2 regions of the Bradyrhizobium sp. McL0615 genome follow, and region 1 is predicted to be linked to the other one. Evidence: predicted binding sites of a transcription regulator. Region 1 holds the regulator's gene; the other holds the start of a gene.
The links. Region 1 encodes PhoB, which activates phosphate uptake and scavenging genes when phosphate is short. Its sites were predicted from a motif close to TGTCATNNANCTGTCAT; they were not measured.

Region 2: the regulator PhoB is predicted to act here: its motif matches at 3,301-3,317, upstream of ACPPVP_RS31975 (UDP-2,3-diacylglucosamine diphosphatase).

What each region holds. Positions count from the first base shown of each region.
Region 1 covers NZ_CP188254.1:838,370-843,975, reverse strand. Annotated here, with positions in the region: gene ACPPVP_RS03880 (aspartate aminotransferase family protein) at 1-896, opposite strand, end outside; gene ACPPVP_RS03875 (GcrA family cell cycle regulator) at 1,407-1,916, shown strand; gene phoB (phosphate regulon transcriptional regulator PhoB) at 2,122-2,826, opposite strand; gene phoU (phosphate signaling complex protein PhoU) at 2,837-3,553, opposite strand; gene pstB (phosphate ABC transporter ATP-binding protein PstB) at 3,565-4,386, opposite strand; gene pstA (phosphate ABC transporter permease PstA) at 4,383-5,228, opposite strand; gene pstC (phosphate ABC transporter permease subunit PstC) at 5,230-5,606, opposite strand, start outside.
Region 2 covers NZ_CP188254.1:6,604,308-6,609,913, reverse strand. Annotated here, with positions in the region: gene ACPPVP_RS32000 (lanthionine synthetase C family protein) at 1-198, shown strand, start outside; gene ACPPVP_RS31995 (DUF6665 family protein) at 344-706, shown strand; gene ACPPVP_RS31990 (Ldh family oxidoreductase) at 740-1,777, opposite strand; gene ACPPVP_RS31985 (Lrp/AsnC ligand binding domain-containing protein) at 1,883-2,128, opposite strand; gene thiD (bifunctional hydroxymethylpyrimidine kinase/phosphomethylpyrimidine kinase) at 2,260-3,060, shown strand; gene ACPPVP_RS31975 (UDP-2,3-diacylglucosamine diphosphatase) at 3,340-4,152, shown strand; gene ACPPVP_RS31970 (glycosyltransferase family 4 protein) at 4,149-5,207, shown strand; gene ACPPVP_RS31965 (threonine ammonia-lyase) at 5,261-5,606, shown strand, end outside.

The DNA of each region.
Region 1 (5,606 bases):
AAGCCGGGCTTCAGCATCACGTCGAGCACGGCATTGGCCGCCGCGATCGCCAACGGATTGCCGCCGAAGGTCGAGCCGTGCGAGCCGGGCGTCATGCCCGAAGCTGCGTCCGCAGTGGCCAGCACCGCGCCGATCGGAAAGCCGCCGCCGAGCGCTTTCGCCAGCGACATCACATCCGGCGTCACGCCGACGCGCTTGTAGGCGAAGAGATCGCCGGTGCGGCCCATGCCGGTCTGCACCTCGTCGAACGCCAACAGCAGGCCGTGCTCGTCGCAGAGCTGGCGCAGCGCCTTGAAGAAGGACTGCGGCGCCGAGCGCACGCCGCCCTCGCCCTGCACCGGCTCGATCAGGATGCCCGCGGTGTGCGGCCCGATCGCCTTCTTCACCGCTTCGAGATCGCCGTGCGGCACCTGGTCAAAGCCGTCCATCGGCGGGCCAAAGCCTTCGAGATATTTGGCGGAACCGGTCGCGGCGAGCGTGCCCAGGGTGCGGCCGTGGAAGGCGCCCTCGAAGGTGATGATGCGATAGCGCTCGGGATGGCCCTTGGAGAATTGGTAGCGGCGCACCACCTTGATCACGCCTTCCATCGCCTCGGCGCCGGAATTGCAGAAGAAAACCATGTCGGCAAAGCTCTGCTCGCAGAGCCGCGCGGCAAGCTTTTCGCCGTCCGGGCTCTTGAACAGGTTCGACATGTGCCAGAGCTTTGTCGCCTGCTCCTGCAGCGCCGCGATCAGGTACGGATGGCAGTGCCCCAGCGCGTTCACCGCAACGCCCGAGGTGAAGTCGAGATAGCGATCGCCATTGGTGGCGGTCAGCCAGCAGCCCTCGCCGCGCTCGAAGCCGAGATCGACCCTGGCGAAGACGGGGAGCAGATGCGACGTGGCGCTTTGGGTCATGGCAATCACTGAAGGTTTTGACCGGCCGCGGAGCATGCGAGCGTGAGCGCGAACGCGGCAGCAGCCGGTCTTGCGAAAACGAAACGTGCCGCCTCTTAAGGGCGGCACGTAGGAGGTATTCTATGTGGGCGGCGGTCGCTGTCAACACGCCACAAGGCTGTGTTTCCAGCACTGAAAGCGGGCCTTCCTGCGGCGCAAGAAAGGTTAATTCCGTAGGATTGCGGTGTGGTGCAAAACACGCACTGCAATGCAGAGATGCCGGAACATGTGGACGCATCGGCGCGGACTCTTGCGCCCGAGTCCCGCCATATTGTAGCTTTTGGGCTGTCGGGTACGACATCTCGTGCGGCGGATCTGATCCCAAGAGTCCATTTTGTACAGCGTACACGTTCGGGCGCGGCTTTCGCGCCCGGCGAGGGCTAAGGGATTCTGACCGCAGGGATTTTTGAGACGAATGACGTCGCCAGTGCTGCCCCTGATTGGCCGGCGCGATGCGAAGGGAAGAATGCGATGACGGTATTGACCTGGTCCGACGATCGCGTCGAACAGCTGAAAAAGCTCTGGGAAGCCGGATTGTCGGCCAGCCAGATCGCCGCGGAACTCGGAAATGTGACGCGAAACGCTGTGATCGGCAAAGTGCACCGGCTGGGCCTGTCCGGCCGCGCCAAGAGCCCCTCCTCGGCCGCCCCGCGGCAGCGCAAGGCGCGCCCGGCGCAGCAGATGATGCGGGTATCGCGCCCGGTATCGCGCGGCAACACCGCGCTGGCGCACGCTTTCGAGGTCGAGATGGAGCCGGATCCGATCGCCTTCGACAACGTGGTGCCGATGAGCCAGCGGCTGTCGCTGCTCGAACTGAACGAAGCCACCTGCCACTGGCCGGTCGGCGATCCCTCGAGCCCGGAATTCTTCTTCTGCGGCGGCAAGGCGCTCGCGGGCCTGCCCTATTGCGCGCATCACTCGCGCGTGGCGTATCAGCCGGCCTCCGACCGGCGCAGGCAGCAGCCGAAGCCGACGCGGTAAGTTGCGATTTATCGAGCCCGGATGGAGCGCAGCGCAACCCGGGCTACGAACCAAATGGTTTGTCGTCCCTGCGAACGCAGGGACCCATAACCACCGATGTCAGTGGTTATGCTTCGCTGGAGCTCCAGCGTTTTTCAACAATCGAGATTTGTGGGTATGGGTCCCTGCGTTCGCAGGGACGACGGCGGTTGCGAACGCTGAAGCCTTACGGCTCCACCTTCGCAAACCGGTCATCCAGCGCGTAGCCGGCGCCGCGCACGGTGCGGATCGGGTCCTGCTCGCGGCCGGGGTTGAGCAGTTTGCGCAGGCGGCCGATATGGACGTCGACGGTGCGCTCGTCGATATAGATGTCGCGGCCCCAGACGCTGTCGAGCAATTGCTCGCGGCTGAAGACGCGGCCGGGATGCTCCAGGAAAAACTCCAGCAGGCGATACTCGGTCGGGCCGAGATCGATCTGGCGGCCCGAACGCGCGACGCGGCGTTTCTCGCGATCCAGTTCGATGTCGCCATAGGTCAGCACGGTGGCGAGCCGCTCCGGGCTCGCGCGCCGCAACAGGCCCTTCACCCGCGCCAGCAGTTCCGGCACCGAGAACGGTTTGACGATGTAATCGTCGGCGCCGGTCGCCAGCCCCCGCACCCGCTCGCTCTCCTCGCCGCGCGCGGTCAGCATGATGATCGGCAATTGCTTGGTCTCCGGCCGGGCGCGCAGGCGCCGGCAGAGTTCGATGCCTGACAGACCGGGCAGCATCCAGTCCAGCACGACGAGATCGGGCACCCGTTCCTTCAACCGGGTATCCGCATCGTCGCCGCGCGCGACGGTTTCGACATCATAACCTTCGGCGTCGAGGTTGTAGCGCAACAGCGTGGTCAGCGCTTCCTCGTCCTCGACCACCATAATGCGCGCGCTCATCTTCTATCCCTCAGCTATTCGGTACGGTCGTGGCAAAATTCGTCATGTCGCCCTTCGGGCGCTTGTCGAGCATCTGCTGGCCCTCGATCATGTAGAACACGGTCTCGGCGATATTGGTGGCATGGTCGCCGATCCGTTCGATGTTCTTGGCGCAGAACATCAAATGGATGCAGAACGAGATGTTGCGCGGGTCTTCCATCATATAGGTCAGGAGCTCGCGGAACAGCGAGGTGCAGATGGCGTCGACTTCCTCGTCGCCCTTCCAGACCGCCATCGCCGCCGGCAGATCGTGCGCTGCATAGGCGTCCAGCACCGACTTGACCTGCGACTGCACCAGGTCGGTCATGTGTTCGAGGCCGCGCATCAGCTTCAGCGGCTGGAAATCGTTTTCCAGTGCTGCGACGCGCTTGCCCATGTTCTTGGCGAGGTCGCCGATCCGCTCCAGATCGGTGGCGACCCGCATGGCGCCGACGATCTCGCGCAGGTCGATCGCCATCGGCTGGCGGCGCGCGATAGTCAGCACCGCGCGCTCCTCGATCAGATGCTGCAGCCGGTCGATCTCGACGTCAGACGCGACGACGCGCTTGCCGAGAGCGACGTCGCGACGGACCAGCGCGTCGACGGATTCGGTGATCATGCGCTCAGCCAGGCCGCCCATCTCGGCGACGAGACGGGTCAATTCCTGGAGGTCGCTGTCGAATGCCTTGGCGGTGTGTTCAGAAGCCATGTGTTATCTCCTCAACCGAACCGGCCGGTGATGTAATCTTGGGTACGTCGATCGCTCGGCGAGGTGAAAATCTTGTTGGTGTCGTCGAACTCTATCAGCTCGCCGAGATACATGAAGGCGGTCTTGTCCGAGACGCGGGCCGCCTGCTGCATGTTATGGGTGACGATGGCGATGGTGTAATCCTCCGCCAGCTCCTGGATCAGTTCCTCGACCTTGGCGGTCGAGATCGGGTCCAGCGCCGAGCAGGGCTCGTCGAACAAAATCACCTCGGGCCGCACCGCAACCGTGCGCGCGATGCAGAGCCGCTGCTGCTGGCCGCCGGACAGCGACAGCCCGCTTGCGTTCAGCTTGTCCTTGACCTCGTTCCACAGCGCGCCACCGCGCAGCGCCTTCTCGACCCGGCCGTCCATCTCCGACTTGGAGATCTTCTCATAGAGCCGGATGCCGAAGGCGATGTTTTCGTAGATCGTCATCGGGAACGGCGTCGGCTTCTGGAACACCATGCCGACGCGGGCCCGCAGCAGATTGAGGTCGAGCTTGGGGTCGAGGATGTTGGTCTGGTCGAGCATCAACTGGCCGGTCGCCTTCTGGCCGGGATAGAGGTCGTACATCCGGTTGAAGATCCGCAGCAGCGTGGACTTGCCGCAGCCGGACGGGCCGATGAAGGCGGTGACGCGGTTGGTGCCGAGCGTCAGGTTGATGTTCTTCAGCGCATGGTGCTCGCCATAGTAAAAGTTCAGGCCGCGGGCGGTCACCTTCGGTGCGGCCTCGGGCAGCGCCACCTGCGGAACGGGCCCGCTCGCGGTACTCACTGATACGGAGAGTTCGGTCATTTGGATGTCCTCTCGGCGCCGAGAATGCGCGCGCCAATATTCAGGGCAAGTACGGTGAGCGTGATCAGCAGCGCCCCGCTCCAGGCGAGCTGCTTCCAGTAGACATAGGGGCTCTGCACGAAGTTGTTGATGGTGACGGGAAGGTTCGCCATCGTCTTGGTCAGGTTCAGGCTGAAGAACTGGTTCGACAGCGCGGTGAACAACAGCGGCGCAGTCTCGCCGGCGACGCGGGCGGTCGCCAGCAGCACGCCGGTGATCAGGCCCGAGCGGGCGGCGCGATAGGCGATCCGCCGGATCACCAGCGAGCGCGGCAGCCCGAGAGCGGAGGCGGCCTCGCGCAGCGGATTGGGCACCAGTCCCAGCATGTCCTCGGTGGTGCGGACCACCACGGGGATCACGATCACGGCGAGCGCCAGGCAGCCGGCGAAGGCCGAGAAGCCGCCCATCGGCACCACGATGGCGCCGTAGATAAACAGGCCGATGATGATCGACGGCGCGCTCAACAGGATATCGTTGATGAAGCGGATCACCGAGGTGAGCTTGTCGTGCTTACCGTATTCGGCCAGATACGTGCCGGCGAACAGGCCGAGCGGCGCGCCGATGCCGACCCCGATCACGGTCATTATGATCGAGCCGATAATGGCGTTGCGCAAACCGCCATCGGTCGATCCGGGCGGCGGCGTATCCTGGGTGAAGACGGCGAGGTTGATGCCGGCGAGGCCGTTGTAGAACAGCGTGAACAGGATCAGCGCGAGCCAGGTCACGCCGAACAGAGCGGCACCGACGCACAGCGTGCGGATGATGATGTCGAAGCGGCGGCGGGAAGCGTAGATCGGGTTCATGTCAGTTCCCCGCCTTCTTTTCCAGCCGCATCAGCATCAGCCGGGCGGCGGCAAGCACGAAGAAGGTCAGCACGAACAGCAGCAGGCCCAGCAGGATCAGGCCGGATTGATGCAGCCCGTCGCTCTCGGCGAATTCGGAAGCGATGGCGGCAGAGATCGTGGTGCCCGGCGCGAAGATCGAGGACTGGATCTTGAACGAATTGCCGATGATGAAGGTCACCGCCATGGTCTCGCCGAGCGCGCGGCCGAGCGCCAGCATGATGCCGCCGATCACGCCGACGCGGGTGTAGGGGATGACGACGTTGCGGACGACTTCCCAGGTGGTGCAACCGACGCCGTAAGCGGCTTCCTTCAAGACCGGCGGTACCGTCTTGAAGA
Region 2 (5,606 bases), 3.1 Mb from region 1:
TACCGCCGCACGAACGACCCGGTCTGGCTCAACCGCGCGCGCCAATTCGCCATGACGGCCATCGTCCAGTATCGCGGCGCTCAGATGGCCGTTGGCCGTGGACGGTATTCGCTTTGGACCGGCGATGTCGGCCTTGCGATTTACCTTTGGGACTGCATCACCGAGGAGCCTCGTTTCCCGACGATCGACGTGTTCTGATCCGGACACGGCGACATGTCGGGGCGTAGTCCGAGCCACCGCAAAAGAGCGGATGACGCCTTCGGCTAATCCGCCCTCCAGCCCTTGAACAGCCTCCTGCCGGCCAATAAGATTGTTGGCAGGCCACGTTTTGGAGCGCGCCCATATGGCGTTGGATCTACTTCAATCCGGATACGCAACGCTCGCCTACGAGATTGCCGAAGAGAGGGCGTCGGCGCTCGGGCGGCTTGGACGGCGGCTGGAGGCCGCGCTGACGGCACTGGCCACATGTCCGCGGACGACCCATTCCGATCGAAAAATCCGCGATGGTCTGGTCGAGCAGGCGGGATATGCACTCTGGCTCTTCGTCGTGCAGCGCGAGGCCTGCGGTCTCAGAAAAATCGACCACGTGATACAGGTCTACGGGGTGCCGAACGAGGTGCTTGCCCGCATGGGGCCATTGGCCAGGCCGAGCATCCAACCGACGAAGACCGTGGGAGCTGAGGTAGCGCTGCCGCCGATGTTCTGAAAGCAGCCCTTCGCTGCGGATCGCCGCGACGCTCTAATTCGTCAGCCTCGGTATTCCCAGTTCGTCGGCGACCTGGTCCAGTCCGCGCAGCAGCGCGGACGCGACGGGAATGCCAAGGCTCGTTCGCCTGAGGCGCGTTTCATGGCTGCGTTCGCCCGGCACCCAGATGCGTTCCACGCCCGGCATGCGCTGGCTATTGCGGAAATCGCGCACCAGCCCATCGACGCTTCGCTTGAAGATGGCGACGTCGCCGAACGCTGCGATGTTGATCGCGGCGATCGCCTGCCCGGTGTTGGTGACGCTGTCGTCGTCGTGATTGAAGTCGATGACGTCGCGGCCCATCGCGGCGCCGCCGAGTGTGCCTGCGAGCAGGCCGATGATCATCGCAAGGCCGTAGCCCTTGTAGCCGGCCTCCATGCCGCCGAGCGGCAGCAGCATGCCTTCGTCGGCGCGTTTCGGATCGGTCAGCGGCTTGCCTTTGCGATCGATCATCCAGCCTTCCGGCATGGTCTCGCCCCGTAACGCCTTGGTTTTCACCTTGCCGTAGGCGGCGACCGTCGTCGCCATGTCGAGCACGATCGGGTTTTCGTCGCCGGCCGGAATGGCGGCTGCGATCGGATTGGTCGACAGCAGCATGTCGAGGCCGCCCCAGGGCGGAAGATGGTTGGCGTTGCCGACCGCGAAGTAGAGCCCGATCATGTCATGGGCGAGCGGCATCGTGGCGTAGAGCGAAGCCGGGCCGGCATGGTTTGAGAACTGCGAGTTGACCCAGCCGATGCCGGTGGTGCGCGCCTTTTCGATGGCCATTTCGGCGGCGCGTTTCATAACGAGGTGGCCCATGCCGTTGTCGCCGTTCAGGACGGCCGTGCCGGCATGCTCGTGCATGACATGGATGTTCGGCCGAACGTTGAAGCCGCCCGCTTTGATGCGCCTGACATATTGCGGCAACCGGCTGACGCCGTGCCCGTCCGATCCCTGCAGATCGGCCGCCGCCATGAGCTCCGCGACCGTTGCAGCGCCGGCGTCCGGCAAACCCACCGCGATAAGCGCTTGCTCAATGAAGGCCTTCAACCGGCCAAAAGGTACTGATGTCTCGGACAGAACGGGTGCTCCCAGAGGCCCGCGGGCGTGGCCGCGCGCCGGGCGAAGTCGACGGCGTTGGCGGGACGGCCGGTGCTAGCCCGTGCCGAACGCCTTGAAGGTGATGATGGTGTGGGTGTCCTGGATACCCGGAATCACCTGCACCTTCTCGTTCACGAAATGGCCGATGTCGGTGTCGTTGTCGACGTAGAATTTGACCAGCAGATCGTAATCGCCGGCGGTCGAATAGATCTCCGAGGCGATCTCGGCCTCAGCGAGCGCATTGGCGACGGCGTAGGACTGGCCGAGCTTGCATTTGAACTGGACGAAGAAGGGAACCATCGCTGTCGTCTCCAAAAATGTTGGCCCAATAGGCCAAAAACCGCTGACAATGGCAAGCCAGCTTGCCGCCAATAGCGGGGCGCGCTAGGACAAGCCGTGGCTCTCAACCCGGCATTTTGACGAGACTTTTGATGACGACGCCGATTGCGCTGACCATCGCCGGCTCGGATTCCTCAGGGGGAGCGGGCATCCAGGCCGACTTGAAGACGTTTGCCGCACTTGGCGTCTACGGCGCCTCCGTGATCACCGCACTGACTGCACAGAACACCCAGGGCGTCAGCGGCATTCATCAGGTGCCGGCCGAGTTCGTGACCGCGCAGATCGACGCCGTGTTTTCCGATCTGGCGGTGGGCGCGGTCAAGATCGGCATGGTGGCGCATCCGCCGGTCATCGACGCCATCGTCGCGGGGTTGATGCGCTGGTCGCCGAAGCATATCGTGCTCGATCCCGTGATGGTCGCAACCTCGGGCGACCGGCTGCTCGCGACTGAGGCCGTCGACGCGCTGCGCACAAAACTCATCCCGCTGGCGTCGGTGATCACCCCCAATTTGCCGGAAGCCGCGGCGCTGCTCGACGAAGCTGTGGCGGCGGACGAAGCCGCGGTCGAGAGGCAGGGCAGGCGATTGCTGGCCCTGGGTTGCAAGACGGTGCTGATCAAGGGCGGTCACGGCGAGAGCGCCGAGAGCATCGACTATCTGGTCGATTCTTCTGGCGTCACCGCACTCGCCGCGCCACGCGTCGCCACAAGAAATACCCACGGCACCGGCTGCTCGCTCTCGTCGGCGATTGCCGCGGGACTGGCGAAGGGCGAGGGCATGGAAACCGCCGTGCGCAACGCCAAGGCCTGGGTCAGCGCGGCGATTGCGGACGCGGACCGTTTCAGCGTTGGCCACGGCCACGGCCCGATCCATCATTTCCACAGGTTTTATTGAGGCTCTTCGCCCTAGCTGCCTGGCGCTCGGACGCAAGAACACATGCACCGCGGCTGATCAGTTGAAGCGAGCGGCGGTGTTAACCATTTCAGGACAGTTGGCGCCGGTGGTTCCGTGTGCGTTCACGGGATGACGCTGCGATGTTGCCGTTCTCATGTCGCCTGCCTGTCGCATCGCGCTGCTATCCGCAAACCACGGGGCGCGACACTGATTCTCGTGGGGCTATGGGTCGCGTGAACTAGTCATCGCCCTGTCACAGAAATCTGTCAGGGGACAGGTATGGGTAGTGACTCCTTGAGTGAAGACAGCCCGGAACGGCGTTTTCGCACCTTGTTTATCTCCGACGTCCATCTCGGAGCCCGCGGCTCGCAAGCCGACCGATTGCTCGACTTTCTCAAAACCCATGACGCCGACACGATCTACCTTGTCGGCGACATCGTCGATGGCTGGGCGCTGAAGTCGAGCTGGTATTGGCCGCAATCGCACAACGATTTCGTGCAGAAGATGCTGCGCAAGGCGCGAAAAGGCGCCAAGGTCATCTATGTGCCGGGCAATCACGACGAGTTCCTGCGCAATTATTACGGCACGCATTTCGGCGGCATCGACGTAGTGGAAAACACCATTCACGAAGGCGCCGACGGCAAGCGCTATCTCGTCATCCACGGCGACATCTTCGATCTCGTGGTGCAGAACGCCCGCTGGCTCGCCCATCTCGGCGACAAAGCCTATGACTTCGCCATCCAGATGAACCGGCTGGTCAACTTCTTCCGGCGCATGTTCGGCGTGCCTTATTGGTCGCTGTCGCAATGGGCGAAGCTGAAGGTCAAGAACGCCGTGAACTATATCGGCGCGTTCGAAAAGACGCTGGCCGGCGAGGCGCGGCGGCACGGCGCCGACGGCGTGATCTGCGGCCACATCCACTACGCCACGATCCGCGACGAGCACGGCATCCGCTACATGAATTGCGGCGACTGGGTGGAAAGCTGCACGGCGCTAGCCGAGCACGAGGACGGAAGCTTCGAGATCATCACCTGGACCGATCCACTGCGAACGGCAGCCCCGGTTCCCCGCGTCGCGGCGCGCGCCGCATGACGCATATCCTGGTCGCGACCGATGCGTGGCATCCCCAGGTCAACGGGGTGGTGCGAACGCTGACCGCGATGGCGGAGGCGGCCAGGGGTTTTGGTGTCGAGGTGAGTTTCCTGACACCGCAATCGTTTCGTACTTTTGCGATGCCGAGCTATCCCGATCTGCGGCTCGCGCTGCCGTACCCGGCAAAAATCGCAAAACTGATCGATGCGGCAAAGCCCGACAGCATTCATATCGCGACCGAGGGCCCGATTGGGCTGTTGGTGCGGCGCTACTGCCGCAAGCGCGGCCTGCCGTTCACCACGAGCTTTCACACCCGTTTCCCCGAATATGTCTCGGCGCGTTCGCCGATTCCGGAATCCTGGGTGTGGCGGGCGCTGCGCGCCTTCCATCGGCCGAGCCAGGCGGTGATGGCGGCCACGCCGGCGCTGGCGACTGAGCTGCGCATGCGCGGTTTTCGCAACGTGGTGCTGTGGTCGCGTGGCGTCGATACCTCGCTGTTTCATCCGCGCAGCACCGACCTCTGCCTGCCGATGCCGGTGTTCCTCTGCGTCGGGCGCGTCGCGGTCGAAAAGAATCTCGAGGCCTTCCTCGACCTCGATCTGCCCGGCACCAAGCTCGTCGTCGGCGACGGGCCGGCCCGCGCGGCGCTGGAGCGGAAATATCCTGATGCGGTGTTCCTGGGCGCAAGGCACGGCGAGGAACTGGCCGAAATCTATGCGGCTTCCGATATTTTCGTATTTCCCAGCAAGACCGACACGTTTGGCCTTGTGCTGCTGGAAGCACTGGCCAGCGGCCTGCCGGTTGCCGCCTTTCCGGTTACCGGTCCGCGCGACGTGATCGGCTCGGCGCCGGTCGGCGTCCTGGACGAGGATTTGGGCAAGGCATGCCTGGAGGCGCTGCAGGTTTCTCGGCAAGATTGCGTCGAATTCGCCGCCGGCTACAGCTGGCCGGCCTCCGCACGGGTTTTTGTCGAGCACGCCCTGAATCTTCGCCCAGTCGAACCGGAAGGCGAGGTGGCGGAATTTGTGGCCGATAAGCCGCATTTCGTTGCCTGATATCACCGGAATGCGTCTTGCTCGCCCGTCCGCAACCGCGATACAAATTGCGGATGCTAGAACCCATCCAAAATCCACCCATTGGCGCGGCCGATATCGAGGCCGCCGCTAAGGTGGTCGCGCCCTTTGCAGTGCGAACGCCGCTGTTGTCATTCCCCGTTCTCAATGAACGGGTCGGGACCAAGGTCTTTCTGAAGCCCGAAATGCTGCAGCGGACCGGATCGTTCAAGTTCCGCGGCGCCTTCAACAAGCTGGCCTCGATTCCGCAGGACAAGCGTAGCGGCGGGGTGGTCGCGTTCTCGTCCGGCAACCATGCCCAGGGCGTGGCGGCGGCGGCGCAGATCCTGCACATGCAGGCCACCATTGTGATGCCTGCGGACTCGCCCATCACCAAGCGCG